DNA from 3 places in the Paenirhizobium cremeum genome. Region 1 is predicted to be linked to each of the others. Evidence: riboswitches for the same ligand, from Rfam matches in the RefSeq annotation. Region 1 holds a riboswitch; each other region holds the start of a gene.

Region 1 (5,715 bases):
TTGCTCTTCGCGTTGCCACCGCCATGCATCAGATGGGAATTGACGGACTGCCGAGAAATTACGAACTGGTCTACGAGGCCTATGCGGGCAGCAATCCGGAACTGGTGCGCGATTTCATCGCGCTCGGCAAGGTGAAGACGCAGGAAGCCCTCGATGCGCTCGGCCGCAAATACCTGCCCCACCACCATGAGGACGGCCTTCTTGCCCGGCAGAACGGCCAGGTTCGCGCCGAGATGAGCAATTTCATCAATCTGCTGAACGAGGAGAAGGTCTCGCTCAGCGATTACGGCCGCCTCATCGGCGATGCTTCCAAGGTCATCCAGACGGTCGGGGAGGTGGATCACGCGGAACTCGGCCAGTCGATCAAGGCGCTGAAGGTCGCGACCGAAAAACGCGCCCACCAGAACAGCAATGTCGTTCGCGCCGTCGTCGACAAGACAGTGGCGCTGGCCGACATGCAACGGGAAGCCGAGGATGCCGAGGCCGCCAAGTTCGTCGATCCGCTGACCGGGCTTTCGAGCCGCCGCGCCTTCAACAAGGCCGTTGCCAAGGTTTACGCCAATCCGGAAATGCCGGTGCTGTGCGGCATCGCCATCGGCGAGATCGACGATTTCGCCCGCCTTTCCGAACAGATGGGGCCGGCCGTCGCCGACCGCTTCTTGAAGCAGGTGGCGAAGGTCATGAAGGCCGTGGCCGGCGACGGCGATCTCGCCTGCCGCTTCGATGCCGGCCGTTTCGGCATGCTGCTCTATACGTCCGATCAGGAAGAGGTGAGCCGCATCGTCGATCTCGTCCGTTCCAAGCTGAAGGCGACGGCGGTCGTCAATTCCGGCAATGGCCGCGCGCTCGGCCAGGTTCTGATGTCCTTCGGCATCTGCCTGTCGGCACAGGCGCCGAACGCCTTCGATTTTACCAGCTTCGCCGAAAAGGCGCTTGCCTCCTCCCGCGCCGCGGGCGGCAATACGGTCACCATCTACGGTTCGAGCGACTATGTGCCGAAGGACTGGCTGATCTACAAGAAGGCCCCGGTCGGGGGCTTCTGAGAGCGGCGGCTTCCGTCGCCGCCATACCATCATCCTTTCAGGAACGGCGAAACGGCCAGGAAAATGCGATTGGCTTCCGCTCGGGCGAGGGGACTCAGAGCCTTGCGATGATCTTGCGAAGGTCCGCGTCGCGAGCGCCGAGCATCAGCACGTTCTTCAGCGCTTCCTTCGGATCGTGGGTGCGAAACAGCAGGCCGTTCTCGCGGATCGAGCGGTCGATTGCCATGGATTTGGTCGACTGGTCCGGCTGGATCGCCACGGCGAAATACATGCGGGAATAATTCGTCCGGATCTGCTCGAAGAACTGCTCGCCTTCGCCCATCTCGGCAAAGAAGTTTGCGATGTAGAAAGCCCACTTCACGTCGGCGTATTTGGCGAAATTCGTCCGCGCCGCCGTGACGTGACAATAGCCGAGATGCGGGCTGTTCTCGAGCGTTTTGTGGAAGATCAGCTTCGGGAACTGGATCGAGCGGTGAAAGCCGTTGATCCGGCTGTGGGTGGCCTCGCCGGCGGCCTCGAGCCGGCGACCGGTGCGTTCGGCCACTTCCTCATAGGTCAGATACCGCTTTTCCTCCGGCAGCCAGTCTTCCCGTCGGCGCAGGATGCGGCCGGTGCGCAGAAACTCCGTATGCACCGCGCGTGAGGTCACTGGCGGCTTCGGGCCGGTCTTCGGGGCGGCGTAGTATCTCAGCTTCTGCATGGGCGTGGCTCGATCAGGAGGGGCGACCGGGATGATTCTAGAACGGGAGTGATTAACGACAATTTGTCGCAATTCTCCCTTTCGACGGTTTCGCGAGGCTTGCCATGCCGATAATGAGCCTGATGTCGCGGATCTCTCTTGTCATTTTGCGCCATCGTTTGCCCGGTTTTTCGGCAGTGGTTTTTATAATGCTATGAAAACATGCGATTTTCCCGGATGTATTCTTGAGGGTCGTCAATTGCGGGCATGTCGCAAACACTTGATGCGGTGTCGTTTCGCAATGCAGCGGGGCCTACGCAATTGTGATTAGATAATTTCAAGCTCAAGGTGCCGCCCGGCTAGGGAGGGCGGGAAATTGGGAAGCCGGTCGAAATCCGGCGCTGCCCCCGCAACGGTGGTGGAGAACAAGCGAAGGGCAAAAAGCCACTGGGAAAGTCTTCCTGGGAAGGCGCCCCACGCGGTCCGGCTTGCCGGACGTCTCCAGAGCCCGGAAACCAGCCTTGAGAGAAGTGATTGAAGGTCGCGGCGGGCGGCCCGAGACAGGTCCGGTCGGCTTCTTCCCGAAAGCCGCTCCCGTGCGTGTGCTCGTCCCTCGCCATTGCTGTTACGAAACGAGGACGACGATGGATTTGCAGAGCACGGTATTGCGCCAATTGAAGAACCGCCGCGAGGGCTTCAGCCTCGAGCAGCCATTCTATATCGACCAGGATTACTTCAAGCTCGACATGGAGACCATCTGGTATCGCGACTGGCTGTTCATCGGCCATGACTGCGAAATCCCGAAGGCCGGCAATTACTTCACCGTCCAGATCGGCGACTACCCGGTCGTTGTCGTGCGCGGCAAGGACGGCGTGATCCGCGCCTTCCACAACACTTGCCGCCATCGCGGGCACCGCGTCTGCACCAAGGAAAGCGGAGCTTCCGCCAAGCTCGTCTGTCCCTACCACCAGTGGACCTACGACCTCGACGGTTCGCTGGTCTTCGCCCGCCAGATGGGCGAGGATTTCGACAAGGCGCAGTTCGGTATGAAGCACGTCGCCTGCGAAAGCGTCGCCGGCTACATCTTCGTCTGCCTTTCCGAGGAGCCGTCCGATTTCGCCCCCGTCCGCGCGACGATCGAACCCTATATGAAGCCTCATCGCCTGTGGGAGGCCAAGGTCGCCCACAAGAACACGATCATCGAGAAGGGCAACTGGAAGCTCGTCTGGGAAAACAACCGCGAGTGCTACCACTGCGCCGGCAACCATCCGGAACTCTGCCGCACCTATCCGGAAGCGCCGACCGCGACCGGCGTCCAGGGTGCCAAGGACGATCCTTTCATCGCTGAGCACTGGGCCCGCTGCGAGGCCGCCGGCCTGCCGAGCGAGTTCACCATGGACCCGTCCGGCCAGTTCCGTGTCGCCCGCATGCCGCTGATCCAGGATGCCGAAAGCTACACCATGGACGGCAAGCGAGCCGTCAAGCGGCCGCTGTCGGACGACGTTCCGATTTCCCATATCGGCACCATGCTGCTGTTCCACTATCCGACCACCTGGAACCACCTGCTGGGCGATCACGCGATCTCCTTCCGTGTGCTGCCGATCTCGGCCGAGGAAACCGCCGTCACCACCACCTGGCTCGTCCACAAGGATGCGGTCGAAGGCGTCGACTACAAAATCGAGGACCTGACCCACGTCTGGAACATGACCAACGATCAGGACCGCGCCATCGTGGAAGAGAACGCCTTCGGCATCCGTTCTCCGGCCTATGAGCCGGGTCCGTATTCCGCCGACCACGAGGGCGGCGTCATGCAGTTCGTCGAATGGTATGCGAACTTCATGATAAACCGTCTGCAGGGCGACAAGGCTCGCCTGTCCGCGGTCGCCTGAGATGACAGTTGCCGTGACCTATCGCCATGTCGACGAGATGCGCCCCTGGTCGGACAGGGAGCATCGCCTTGAATGCGTGGCCGTGACGCCTGAAGCGCCAGACGTGATGACCTTCACGTTCCGGCCGGACCGGTCCGGTCACTGGTTCCGCTATCTGCCCGGCCAGTTCGTAACGCTGGAAATCCCGGTCGGCCCGGAGCCGGTAATGCGGACCTACACGCTGTCGTCGAGCCCTTCGCGGCCTTACACGGTCGCCGTGACCGTGAAGGCCCAGAAGGATTCGATCGGCACCCGCTGGATGTTCGACAATCTGAAGCCCGGAATGAAGCTGAAGGCGATCGGTCCGCTCGGCGATTTTTCCTATGCGAAGCATCCAGGCAGGAAATACCTCTTCGTCTCCGCCGGGTCCGGCATCACGCCGATGATGTCGATGACCCGCGACATGGGCGACCGTGCGCCGGACAGCGACATCGTGTTCCTCAACTGTGCCCGCTCGCCGGACGACATCATCTTCCGCTGGGAACTGGAGGCCAAGGCGCGCGAGATGCCGCACCTGACGCTCGGCTTCATCGTCGAGCAGATCACCCGCGGCCAGCTCTGGTCCGGTCTCAAGGGGCGCATCGACAAGGCGAAGATCGCGCTTCTCGCCCCCGACTTCCTCGAGCGCACCGTGTTCTGCTGCGGTCCGGAGCCGTTCATGGCGACGGTTCGCGAAGCCTTGTCGGGCGCGGGCTTCGACATGAAGAACTATTACGAGGAAGCCTTCCAGCCGGTCGCGCCGGAACCGCCGGTCGTGGTTGCCGATCATTCCGACGGGGCCGCCCCGACCAAGGTGTCCTTCGCAATGTCGGGCAAGGAAGGTCTCTGCGAACCGGGTCATACCGTTCTGCAGGCCGCGCGGGCGGCGGGCGTGCGCATCGGTGCGGCTTGCGAATCCGGCCTCTGCGGTACCTGCAAGGTGATGAAGCTCGCCGGCGAGGTCGAGATGAACCACAATGGCGGCATTCTCGATGACGAGATCGAAGAGGGTTACATCCTCGCCTGCTGCTCGCGTCCGAAGGGCGACATCGAAATCGAGGCTTGAGACGGCCGGCTTGCCGAACCGGACAGGTATCCGTGAGGGCGGTGGAGCGATCTGCCGCCCTTTTCCGTCAAGGTCGTTTAGGGCGGGTAATGGAACAATTCTGAGTAATTTGCGTTGTCCGGTGTCTGAAGCGAAGTTCGGGGCTGGGCTTCATCATGTTTTTCTACTGACAGTGACAGGCCGCAAGTTCCCTACAGCTTTCTGATGTTAATAGTGGGTTCAGGATGCGCCGGCTAGCTTGCCTTCATGTCTTGGCGATACCGTGATCTGGTCACCCGTCGTTCAAGGCTCGCCTTGTGCATTCTGTCACAGCAGGGAATGGAGAACTGACATGACAAACATGATGAAGCGCTGGGTGGCGATCGCCCTCGCCTCGGTTGTTTCGCTGACGAGCTTCGTGCCGACGCAGGCGATGCCGATCACGCCGCCGATCAAGACTCAGTCCGATGTCACGGTTGTTGACCATTACTACGGTCACTATCGCCGTCCGCCGCCGCGTTATTACCACGGCCATCGCGGCTATCGCGACTACCGTCCGGGCTACCGCCGCCACAATGATGGATGGTGGTATCCGCTTGCCGCCTTCGGCGCCGGTGTCGTCATCGGCGGGGCGATAGCTGCGCCGCCCGCCGCGCCGCGGCGTGCAACGGGCATCAACCCGCGGCACTATGAATGGTGCTATGCCCGGTATCGTTCCTACGATTCCTACAGCAACACCTTCCAGCCGAACTACGGCCCGCGCCGCCAATGCCTGTCGCCTTATTATTGAGGTCGGACATTTCGTTCGAACCTTCGATGCCCGGCCTCGGCCGGGCATTTTGTTTCAGAGGATGCCGGCCCGCCTGAGGATCAGCCATGCGGCGAGGATCGAGGCGACGATGAAACCGACGGCCCAGAGCGTGCCGCCGATCCCCTCGGCAAATGGCAGAGAGGACGTGTTCATCCCGAAAAAGCCTGTCACCAGCGATGGCGGCAGCAGAAAGGCCGTCATCAGCGACAGGATGTAGAGATGGCGGTTCG
Region 2 (5,715 bases), 1.3 Mb from region 1:
GACCTGGGCGGCAGCCGGCAAGAGTTATTGGGAAACCGCGATGATCCTCGGCATTTCGGAGCGCACCGTGCGGTTCTTCATGTCCAATGCCCGAAGAAAACTGAACGTCGCCACCAATACCCAGGCCGTGGCGGAAGCCGTCTGGCGCGGGCTGATTACCGGCTCGAAGGACAGCTAGCGTCCCATAGCCCGTAGTCAGGGGCCGCAATAATAATCAAGAATTGCATAATTTTGCACTGTCACTACCGACAGTTTAAATTCCTAGGCGGTACGGCATTTTTTCCTCTCCAACTATGGAAGGAAAGCGCCATGATTAGGATTATTACCGCCGCAAACCGCGAAAGCCATTCGGCCGAGATCGCCGAGATGCACACCCTGCGCAAGCGGGTCTTCCACGATCTGCTGAAATGGGACGTCTCTGTGAAGGGCGACTGGGAGATCGACCACTATGACGACGCCAACCCGGTCTACGTTCTCTCCTATTCGCCCGAGGGCCGCCTGCGCGGCTCGCTGCGGCTGCTGCCCACCCTCGGCCCCAATATGCTGGACGACACCTTTCCCATTCTTCTGGGCGGGGAACCCGAGATCCGCAGCGCCTCGGTCTGGGAATCCAGCCGTTTCTGCATCGAGCCGGAAATTTCCCAGGACCGAGCATCCAACCAGGTGACGGTGGCCGCCGCCGAACTGATGTGCGGGGTGGGCGAACTTTGCCTTGCTTCCAGCATCTCGCACATCGTCACGGTCACGGACGTCTTCCTCGAACGCATGTTCCGGCGCATGGGATGCCCGGGCGAACGCATCGGCGAGCCACAGAGGATCGGTTCGGTCTTCGCCGTTGCGGTCGGATGGGAAATCGATACGGAGATGCTGGCTGGCATGAAGGCCATCGCCGCCATCGACGGTCGCGTTCTTGAGGAAGCCTATGCGCTCGACCGCGCGCGTGCGGCCTGACGCACGGCCCGGGCGCAGATACAAGGCCCGTTAACACAAATAAGTGTTCCCGGTTGGCACTTCGTCACTCGCTAATTATGGTCAGATTACCTATAGGCTCATCGGATATGAGCCGAAGTGGAACAGAGCTGACCGGGGACACGATTTGCAGCGCGGCAAGAAACGATTTCTGCTGGCATTCGCCGCCTTTCTGGCCTGTCAGCCGCTTGCCACCCAGGCCTCGGACGTCTGCGAGAGACTGCGGGAAGGACTCGCCTCGGGCAGCCGGATCATCGCCAACAGCAGCGAATTCCGCCGTTATTCCAGTGCGATAGCCCGACAGAATATCGAGATCCGCAAGACCCGGCAGGACATGCGCCGCCTGCACTGCGACACCTCGGCGATCGTGGTCATCCGCTCCGACGGCGGCAATGACTGCTCGGACCTGTCAACGGCCCTTGCCAGGATGGAAGAGAACAAGCGCGATCTCGCCGGCAAGCTGGAAGCTCTGCGCAACAGCGGCCCCGACGAGGCAACCAGGGCACGCATTCTTGCCGCCCTTGATGCGAACGGCTGCAACGAAGAACCGCAGGAGCGTGCGGAACCTACGTCGTCAGACGGAACGGATGACCGGATGGCCGCCGCGCTTGAGAGCGCCACCGGCATGGGAAACCTCCGCACGCTCTGCGTCCGCACCTGCGACGGCGGTTTCTTCCCGATTTCGTCCAACACCTCCCCGATGAACTTCCGACGGGACGCCGATACCTGCCAGCAGATGTGTCCGGGGGTGGAAACGGAGCTCTACTATCATTCGATGCTTTCAGGTGAGAGTTCCGACATGGTCTCGGCCGAAACAGGCAAACCCTATCGGGAATTGCCGACCGCGTTTTCCTATCTGAACCGCCCGAGCGGCGAAAAGGCGGCCTGCGGCTGCAATCTCTCGGCCTATTACGAAAAGATGCGGGCAAACGGAGCCGCAGGGACCATTCCGGACGACAATTCGTCGATCATCGAGATAAAGCCTCGGGACCCTGTAACCGCCCCCTCGCAACAGGCGTCCTCGGCACCGGCCGAACGCCCCTATGATCCGGAAAACAGCAGGATCCGCCGCGTCGGCCCCGCCTTCCTTGCCCCCGACCAGGGCAAGATCGACCTGAGGCATCCGGCAGCGCCGGGACCGCAGCCGCAGCAATAGAGCGATGCCGCCAAGAGCGGCACTTGCCCTTCTTCCGGAACAGCTTGAAAACAAACGGATAAGATATTGAGGTGACTCCGTTTTCGCTGGAAACGCACCAGCAAGTCGCCCGTTGCACGACGACCGCGTCAGCCGCTCGCGGCGCCGTCGCGGCGAGCGCCCCATTCCTCCTCGAACACCAACTCTTCCAGCGGAATCCTCTGCCTCCAGCCTCTCACCGCCAATTCAGGCTGATCGAACAGCCTGTCGACATAACCGAGACAGAACCAACCGATGACCTCGACATGATCGGGGATCGAGAGGATGGATTTGAGGTCGGCCTGATGGAAGATGCTGACCCAGCCGACACCGACGCCTTCGGCGCGGGCCGCAAGCCAAAGGTTCTGAACGGCACAGACCGTCGAATAGCTGTCCATCTGCGGGTTGTGTGTCCGCCCCAGGATAACCGGGCCGCCCCGGGTCGGATCACAGGTCACGCAGATGCCGACCGGCGCCTTGCGAATACCTTCGAGCTTCAGCGCCTGATAGGTCTCGCGCTGTTTTCCGGAAAACATCGCCGCCGCCTCGCCATTGGCCCGGCAAAATGCCTGCCAGACGGCTTCCCGCCGGGCCGCATCACGCACCACCAGGAAATTCCAGGGCTGCATGAAACCGACCGAGGGCGCGTCATGCGCCGCCTGCAGCAGGCGCCAGACAAGTTCGTCCGGCAAGGGCTCCGGCAGGAACTGGTCGCGTACGTCGCGGCGGCTGCGAATGGCACGATATACAGCCTCCCGCTCCTCGGCGGAAAAGGCGCCTGCCGTTACGAGATGATCGTTCGGTTCGTCGTTGCGCATCGTCATATCCCCAACAATGCCTGCAACCGCCTGCCGTCCACGCAGGGCGAGTCTATCCCGCCAGGCCGGTCTTCTGACTGGGCTTCATCTGCTCCGCGCGACCTTCCCGGCCTTTCGGCCAGTGGTCCGGACCCGAAGGGGTCCAGCGGCTGAGCATCCACCTCACAGCGTTGGGCACGTGCCGGAATTCCACCGGCTTCCCGATTCTCCCGCGGCAGTCCGCGGGCACCTGACACAAACGGTTCTACAGCAAGCAGGCAGCCATGCAAGCAGTCGTTTGCGACACGGTTTCAGGCGGTTGCGGGAAAGTAGCGGACATAGGCGAACTCGTCTCCGTCGGGCGACCAGTTCGGCACATTGATCGTACCCTGACCGCCGAAGAGCTCGAACAGCGTCTCAAGGTTGCCGCCATCCATGTCCATCAGGCGAAGGCGGACGGAAAGATCGCGCGGATGATCGAAGACATCGGGATCGTAGGAGAGCAGCACGACCTTGTCCCCCTTCGGCGAGGGATGCGGAAACCAGTTGCCGAAATTGTCGTCGGTCAACTGCTGCAGGTCACGCCCGTCCGGACTGACCCGCCAGATCTGCATCAGGCCCGTGCGGCTGGAGTTGAAATAGATCCACGCCCCGTCGGCAGACCAGTCGGGACCGTCATTACGCCCTTCGCCGAAGGTCAGACGCCTCTCCTCGCCGCCTTCGATCGAGATAGTGTAGATGTCGAAGATCTGGTCGCGGATGCCGCAATAGCTGACGAAACGCCCATCCGGCGACCATCCGTGCCAGTAGGACGGCAGGTTCTCCGTCACCTGCACCGGCGTCCCGCCTCCGGCCGGCAGTATGTACATGCACGTTTTGCCATGTTCGACCTTGTCGCACAGCATGATGAAACGGCCGTCCGGCGAAATGCCGTGATCGTTGTTGCAGCGGGTCGCGAAGCCGGTATCGATCTGCCGCGGCTCCTCGCTGCCGTCGGGCGGCAGTCGATAGAGCAGGCCGTCGCTGTTGATGAGCAGATAGCTGCCGTCGGGCGACCAGTTCGGGGCCTCGATGAGCCGATCCGTCTGCCAGACGATGCGATGGCGGCGCGTTCGGATATTGAAGATCTCGAGCGAGCTTCGCATGTCCCCTCCAGCCAGGCCGCCGACGTGCCGTCAGCGGTCCCGGAAACGGTTGGTGATCGGATAGCGCCGGTCGCGGCCGAAGTTCTTCTTGGTGATCTTCACGCCGGGGGCCGACTGTCGCCGCTTGTATTCGGCGAGATAGAGCAGATGCTCCACCCGGTGCACCGTCGCGACGTCATGGCCGCGGGCCACGATATCCTCGACCCCCATCTCCTTTTCGACGAGGCATTCGAGAATGTCGTCCAGCACCGGATAAGGCGGCAGCGAATCCTGGTCTGTCTGGTTCGGCCGAAGCTCCGCAGACGGCGCCTTGGACAGGATATTGGCAGGAATGACCTCTCCCGACGGTCCAAGCCCGCCCGGCGGCACATGGGCGTTGCGCCAGCCGGAAAGAGCGTAGACCTGCATCTTGTAGAGGTCCTTGATCGGATTGAACCCGCCGTTCATGTCGCCGTAAAGCGTGGCATAGCCGACCGACATCTCCGACTTGTTGCCTGTGGTCACCACCATCGAACCGAACTTGTTGGAGATCGCCATCAGGATCGTGCCGCGGGCACGGCTCTGTAGGTTTTCCTCGGTGATACCACTGTCCGTTCCCTCGAACATGTCCGACAGCGCAGACAGGAAACCTTCGACGGGTTCTGCGATCGGCACGATGTCATAGTGGCAGCCGAGCGCCTTTGCGCAGGCCTCCGCATCCGTGAACGATTCCTGCGAGGTATAACGATAAGGCAGCATCACCGTGCGCACCCTCTCCTCGCCCAGCGCATCGACCGCGATTGCCGCACAGAGCGCCGAGTCGATACCGCCGGAAAGGCCGAGCACGACGCTCTTGAAGCCGTTCTTGTTGACGTAGTCGCGGAAGCCCAGCATGCAGGCGCGATAGTCTGCCTCTTCCTTCTCCGGAATATGCGACATCGGCCCGTCGCTGCAGCGCCAGCCATCGGCAGACCGCTTCCAGGTGGTGACGGTCAAGGTCGGTTCGAACTGGCTCATCTGGAAAGCCAGGGACTTGTCGGCGTTAAAGGCGAAGCTCGCACCGTCGAAGACCAGTTCGTCCTGCCCGCCGACCTGGTTGGCGAAGATCAGCGGCAGTCCGCTTTCGATCACCTGACGCAGCGCTACCTGATGGCGCACGTCCACCTTGCCGCGATAATAGGGGGAACCATTGGGCACCAGCAGGATCTCAGCCCCCGTCTCCGCCAGCGTCTCGCAGATGCCAAGATCGTTCCAGATCTCCTCGCAGATCGGGATTCCAAGCCGCACCCCGCGGAAATTCACCGGCCCCGGCATATCGCCCTCGACGAAAACCCGCTTCTCGTCGAACTCGCCGTAGTTGGGCAGGTCGATCTTGTCGCGAAGACCGAGAATCCTGCCGCCGTCGAGAACTGCCGCCGAATTATGCCGGCCCTTCTCCCCCTGTCGCGGAAAACCGACGATCACGCCCGGCCCGCCATCCGCAGTATCGGCGGCAAGCTGCTCTACGGCATGCAGGCACGCCTTGAGAAAGGCTGGCTTAAGCACGAGGTCTTCCGGCGGATAACCGGAAATGAACAACTCGGTCAGCAACAGGAGGTCGGCTCCTTGCGCGGCCGCCTCGGCACGGGCCTCCCGCGCCTTTGCCAGATTG
Region 3 (5,715 bases), 230 kb from region 1:
CTGGACAAGTCCCGTTCCCGCCGGGCTGCGCGCATGGACCGGCGCGCGGCCGGAACGGCGCTTTTCCATCTATCGCAACAATGTGCGCGCCGGGCTCACTGCGGCGCTTGCGTCGCGTTTTCCAGCGAGCGAGGCAATCGTCGGACCCGATTTCTTCGCCGCCATGGCCGCGGCATATATCGCCGCGCATCCGCCTCGCTCTCCGCTGCTCATGCACTATGGCGATGGCTTCGCCGATTTCGTCTCGACCTTCGCGCCGGCGGCGGGCCTGCCCTACCTGCCCGACGTCATCCGGCTGGAGATCGCCCGCGGGCACGCCTATCATGCAGCCGATGCCGTGCCGCTGGCGGCGGAAACGCTGGCGCAGGTGCCTGCCGAACGGCTGGCGGATCTCACCTTCACGCCGCATCCGTCCCTCGCCGTCCTGCGCTTCGCCCATCCCGCCGTCACCATCTGGGCGATGAATGCCGGCGAGGCGGAGCTTGCGCCGGTCGACGACTGGGCGGGCGAGGACGCCCTCATCGCGCGTCCGGCGATGACCGTCGAAGTTCATCGTCTGCCGCCCGGCGCCGCCGCCTTCTTCGACGCGCTCGTCCGGGGCCTTTCGCTGGCGGAAGCCGCCGACCTCGCCGTCCGGGAGACGGACGCCTTCAACCTTGCGGCCGCTCTCGCCACACTCCTGGCCAGCGGCGCATTCATCGACATCACGATCAGGGAGGAAAACCCATGCCACATCCGATGACCATGGCCCCGGCGCAGGGCCAGCCGCTCCTGCACAGAGCGCTCTCCGGCATAGCAATGCTCGAACGCATTCCGAACGGCTTCATCGCCCTGGTCGCACGGCTTTCGATTGCCGGCGTCTTCTGGCAGTCGGGCCAGACAAAGCTCGACGGCTGGCGCGTCTCGGAAAATGCGATCTATCTGTTCGAGAACGAATACAGGCTGCCGCTGCTCAGCCCATGGCTTGCCGCCCACATGGCCGCGTTTGCCGAACATCTCTTTCCGGTCCTGCTGGTCTTGGGACTTGCCAGCCGTCTCTCCGCCCTGGCGCTGCTCGGCATGACGCTGGTGATCGAAATCTTCGTCTATCCGGACGCCTGGCCGACCCACGGCACCTGGGCCGCCTGCCTGCTCGTGGTCATCGCCCGCGGGCCGGGCCTCTTTTCCCTCGACCACCTGATCGCACAGCGCCTCGAGCGAAACGGCGCATCCACCGGCCGCACCGCCTGAAATCCGCTGCGATATCCCCGCCCGATCAAGGAAGCACCCGAGGACCACATCAGGGATGCCCCTCCCGACACGGGAGGGGATCGGCGATTGGACGTTGTTTGTCGCTTGTGCTTTTGGCGGAAGGAGGCCCCTTCGCGCCCGAAGCCTTACAAACCTGATATCGGCAGTTGACTTCATGGCCGTTACAAAGTTACATGCCGGTCGTTGAAGGTTCCCCCAACGGCATACGCTTTCAGGGGATTAAAAGGGAACACGGTGCGACGTACCCATCAGGGCGCAAATCCGTGGCTGCCCCCGCAACTGTGAACGGCGAGTTCCTTCGCAACATGCGCCACTGGCCCGAAAGGCTGGGAAGGTGCGAAGGCGCTTTGACCCGTGAGTCAGGAGACCTGCCGTCGACGATCAACGAAACCTGGCCGGGGTGTGCCTGGGGGAATGACGATGGCGATTGTAGATTTCTCTTCCGATCTTTGCCCGACTGATTCTCGCTTGAGCCCCCGTGCGTTCGCGGAGGCTTGCGATGGAGCTTTCACCCTATCTTCACGGAGCTAGTCCCGCCGCGCTCCTCGTGGAGGATCTCGCGTGGGGGCCCTCGCGGCGTGCGCCGATCGTCCGGGATATCGGCTTTTCCGTTTCCGCCGGCGAAATGCTCGCCATCGTCGGCCCGAATGGCGCGGGCAAGTCCAGCCTGCTGCGCTGCCTCTACCGCTTTCATCGGCCGCTTGCGGGGCGTATCTCGCTGGACGGCGCGGATATCTGGCGGATGCCGCTTCGCAATGTCGCCCGGCGCGTGGCGACGGTCCTGCAGGAGCCGGCCGGCGATTTCGGGCTGACGGTCGCCGAGGTGGTCGAACTCGGCCTTGCGCCCCATGCCGGAAAAGCTGACCGCAGGGAGACCCGTCTCGCCATCGGCGCGGCGCTCGACCTCCTGAACCTTGCCGATCTGGCGCACCGGTCCTTCACCTCGCTGTCCGGCGGGGAAAAGCAGCGCGTGCTGATCGCCAAGGCGCTGGTGCAGAAGCCGGACCTTTTGATCCTCGACGAGCCGACCAATCATCTCGACATTCGCCACCAGCTCGAGGTGCTCGCCCTGCTGTCGGCGCTTCCGACGACCGTCATCGTATCGCTGCATGACCTCGCCCTCGCCTCGGCCCATGCCGACCGGGTTCTGGTGCTGCGCGACGGACGACAGGTCGACTGCGGTCCCGCCGCCGGCGTCCTGACGCCCGATGCCATTCGCGAAACCTTTTCCGTGGAAACCGTGATCGACCGCAATCCGGCGACCGGCCGTCCCCGCTTTTCCTTTCATCTCGAAACGCATGTTCAGGGGAGTATCTGATGCGCCTAGCCCTTCTTCTTGCCGCCACCTTCAGCCTTGCCGCCTCCATGGCGGCAGCATCCGGCTTTCCCGTCACGGTCAAAAGCTGCAATCGCGACGTCACCTTCGAGGCGGCGCCGAAGCGCGCGGTCTCGCAGGACATCAACCTGACGGAGATGATGCTGGCGCTCGGCCTCACCGGCAACATGGCGGGCTATTCCGGCATTTCCGGATGGTACAAGATGGACGCCGCGCTGAAGGAGCGCCTCGGCAGCCTGCCGGAACTGGCGCCGCAGCGGCCGACCAAGGAAGTGCTGCTCGCAGCCGACGCCGACTTCCTCTTCGCCGGCTGGAACTACGGCCTCAAGGTCGGGGGAGAGCTCACCCCGGACACGCTCTTACCCCTCGGCATCAAGGTCTATGAACTGACCGAAAGCTGCATCCACATCATGAAGAAGGACAAGTCGTCCATGGACGACATGTACAACGACATCCTCAACATCGGGCGCATCTTCGGCGTCGAGGAAAAGGCGGCCGCGCTGGTCGACGGCTACAAGCGGGAGATTGCGGCGGCGACGGCGACCGTCGCCGGCGCGGGCGAGGCGCCGAAGGTGTTCGTCTACGATTCCGGCGAGGAAAAGCCGTTCACCGCCGGCCGCTTCGCCATGCCGACGGCGCTCATCGAGGCGGCCGGCGGCAGGAACATCATGGAGGATGTCGAAACGAGCTGGACGGAGGTCGGCTGGGAGCCGGTCATCGAGCGCAATCCCGATATCGTGCTGATTGTCGATTACGGCGCGGTCAGCGCAGCGGAGAAGATCGATTTCATGCGCCGGAACCCAGCCTTCAAGGATATTCCGGCGGTGAAGAACAACCGTTTCGTGATCCTGCCCTATGCCCAGGCCACGCCCGGCCCGCGCAATATCGAGGCGGTGAAGGCGCTTGCCACCGCCTTCCATCCGAAGAGCAACTGATGAGTCATCGGAATTTCGTCCGCGGTCCGCGCCACGCACTGATCCACGCCATGCCGCTGCTGATCGCCGGCCTGGCGCTCGCCCTTGGCGGCACCATGCTGTTCGGCGTCAGCGTCGGCTCCACGGGCATTCCGCTCGATGTCGTCTGGAAGGTCGTCGCCAGCCATCTCGGGATCGAGGGAATAGAGGCAAGCTGGTCGGCGGGCCGCGACAACATCGTCTGGGAAGTCAGGGCGCCGCGGGTCATCCTCGGCGCGACGATCGGCGCGAGCCTGGCGCTCGTCGGCGCCGCGCTGCAATCGGTGACGCGCAATACGCTCGCCGATCCGCATCTGCTCGGCATATCCTCAGGGGCGGCCCTCGGCGCCATCGTCGCCATGCTGCATACCGGCATGATCCTCGGGGCGGTGACGGTGCCGCTCTTCGCTTTCGCGGGGGCTCTCGGCAGCACGGCGCTGGTGATCGCCACGGCGCGCTTCACGCATTCCGCCGATGCGGGCCGGCTGATCCTTTCCGGCGTGGCGATCTCCTTCGTGATCTCCTCGCTCGGAAGCCTCGCGATCCTGCTCGGCGATCCCCGCGCCACCCATACCGTGGTCTTCTGGATGCTGGGCGGGCTGGGCCTTGCCCAGTGGTCGCACCTGCCCTACCCGCTGGCGGCCCTTTTCGGATGCGGCCTCTACATCTTCCTCAACGCCCGCAACTTCAACGCCATGACGCTCGGCGACGAGAGTGCGACGACGCTCGGCCTCAACGCCGGCCGCTTCCGGCTGGCGACCTTCGTCGTTTGCGCCCTTTTGACCGGCGCCGCCGTCGCGTTTTCCGGCATCATCTCCTTCGTCGGGCTGATGGTGCCGCATATCGTGCGCGGGGTCGTGGGCGGCGATTACCGGCGGGTGCTGCCTTTGTCGGCGCTCGCCGGGGCGATCCTGCTGGTGGTCGCCGACATCGCCGCGCGCATCATCATTCCGCCCCAGGACATGCCGATCGGCATCATCACCGGCCTTGCCGGCGGCATCTTCTTCATCGGCCTGATGCGCGGCAACCGGTCTGCCGGATAGCGCATCACCCGGCGGCAGCGGCGTTCAGCGGCCGCCCTCTCCCACCCTCAGCGGCCAGTCGACCACGTAGTCCTCGAAGTCCTCGACATCGACGTCCTCTTCGGACACCGTGCGGCCGCGGGCGGAGATGCCCGCCGCATGCACCGTCTCGCGGTCGCCGGAAACGAGATAATGCCACCAGTAGAGATCCTCGCCGTCGCCGATCAGCCGGTAGGCGCAGGTCGGCGGCAGCCAGCCGATCTCGTCCACGCCCTTGACGGTGAGCTGGATGCAGTCCGGCACGGTCGCCTTGCGGTTTTCATAATCCTTGCAACGACAGCTTTCCCCGTCGAGCAGGCGACAGGCAACGGAGGTGAACACCACCTCGCCGGTGTCCCAGTCTTCCAGCTTGTTGAGGCAACAGAGGCCGCAGCCGTCGCACAGCGCTTCCCATTCGGAAAGCGTCATTTCGGCAAGGGTCTTGGTCTTCCAGTAGGGTAGTTCGGTCATTGCCCGTCACCGGGGCGGACTGCGCCCCGCTTTTTTCTTGTTCTTTGCGTACAAATCGACAATCTATCAGCATTCACCGATTTGCCGGCCGGTTCGTCATGCTCTTGGCCCCTGCCGGCGGTCGCGTCAAGGGTCGAACGATCCAGGGGCCGGCTGCGTTTTGCGGGCACCCCCGTATCGGACGGTCCGGATCGACAGTCGCGGACGCCTGTCCGCAGCATTCCTGGGAAGCAATTGCGTGGCCGACAACCTGCCGCCGGAACCGGAAAAGAAGCCGCGCCTCAAGCGCCATATCTTCCTGCGCATCGATAGCTGGATCGATTCCACGCTGTGGAACGCCGGCTTCAAATTCACCGAAGCCTGGGAGGAGATCACCATCTTCTTCCGCCGCTTCCGGGTGCGCGGCCTCAAAAGGCTGTTCTTCGAGGTGCTCGGCGAAGGCATGACGCTCGGCACCGCCGGCTTCGTCGTGCTTCTGGCGCTCGCCCAGCCGGCCTTCGAGGAGACCAAGAAGGACTGGCGCAACCACGACAACTTCGCCGTCACCTTCCTCGACCGCTACGGCAACCAGATCGGCCATCGCGGCATCATCCACGAGAATTCGGTGCCGATCGACGAGTTGCCGGACCATCTCATCAAGGCC

What was found. Region 1 has a riboswitch for cobalamin ahead of ACLBKR_RS02890 (aromatic ring-hydroxylating oxygenase subunit alpha). Riboswitches for the same ligand answer to the same signal wherever they lie in the genome.
Region 2: another riboswitch for cobalamin. It lies ahead of bluB (5,6-dimethylbenzimidazole synthase); the one in region 1 lies ahead of ACLBKR_RS02890 (aromatic ring-hydroxylating oxygenase subunit alpha).
Region 3: another riboswitch for cobalamin. It lies ahead of ACLBKR_RS04145 (ABC transporter ATP-binding protein); the one in region 1 lies ahead of ACLBKR_RS02890 (aromatic ring-hydroxylating oxygenase subunit alpha).

The regions. Positions count from the first base shown of each region.
Region 1 is NZ_CP180217.1:614,571-620,285, forward strand. It holds gene ACLBKR_RS02880 (GGDEF domain-containing protein) at 1-1,043, shown strand, start outside; gene ACLBKR_RS02885 (DUF6656 family protein) at 1,138-1,743, opposite strand; cobalamin riboswitch at 2,052-2,261, shown strand; gene ACLBKR_RS02890 (aromatic ring-hydroxylating oxygenase subunit alpha) at 2,367-3,611, shown strand; gene ACLBKR_RS02895 (2Fe-2S iron-sulfur cluster-binding protein) at 3,613-4,695, shown strand; gene ACLBKR_RS02900 (BA14K family protein) at 5,027-5,464, shown strand; gene ACLBKR_RS02905 (transporter) at 5,519-5,715, opposite strand, start outside.
Region 2 is NZ_CP180217.1:1,934,547-1,940,261, forward strand. It holds gene ACLBKR_RS09690 (helix-turn-helix domain-containing protein) at 1-178, shown strand, start outside; gene ACLBKR_RS09695 (acyl-homoserine-lactone synthase) at 310-951, shown strand; gene ACLBKR_RS09700 (DUF2865 domain-containing protein) at 1,097-2,125, shown strand; gene bluB (5,6-dimethylbenzimidazole synthase) at 2,254-2,961, opposite strand; cobalamin riboswitch at 3,007-3,209, opposite strand; gene ACLBKR_RS09710 (TolB family protein) at 3,252-4,085, opposite strand; gene ACLBKR_RS09715 (NAD+ synthase) at 4,116-5,715, opposite strand, start outside.
Region 3 is NZ_CP180217.1:845,701-851,415, reverse strand. It holds gene ACLBKR_RS04155 (DNA-binding domain-containing protein) at 1-742, shown strand, start outside; gene ACLBKR_RS04150 (DoxX family protein) at 727-1,230, shown strand; cobalamin riboswitch at 1,422-1,642, shown strand; gene ACLBKR_RS04145 (ABC transporter ATP-binding protein) at 1,751-2,569, shown strand; gene ACLBKR_RS04140 (ABC transporter substrate-binding protein) at 2,569-3,522, shown strand; gene ACLBKR_RS04135 (FecCD family ABC transporter permease) at 3,522-4,583, shown strand; gene ACLBKR_RS04130 (YcgN family cysteine cluster protein) at 4,608-5,072, opposite strand; gene ACLBKR_RS04125 (PBP1A family penicillin-binding protein) at 5,311-5,715, shown strand, end outside.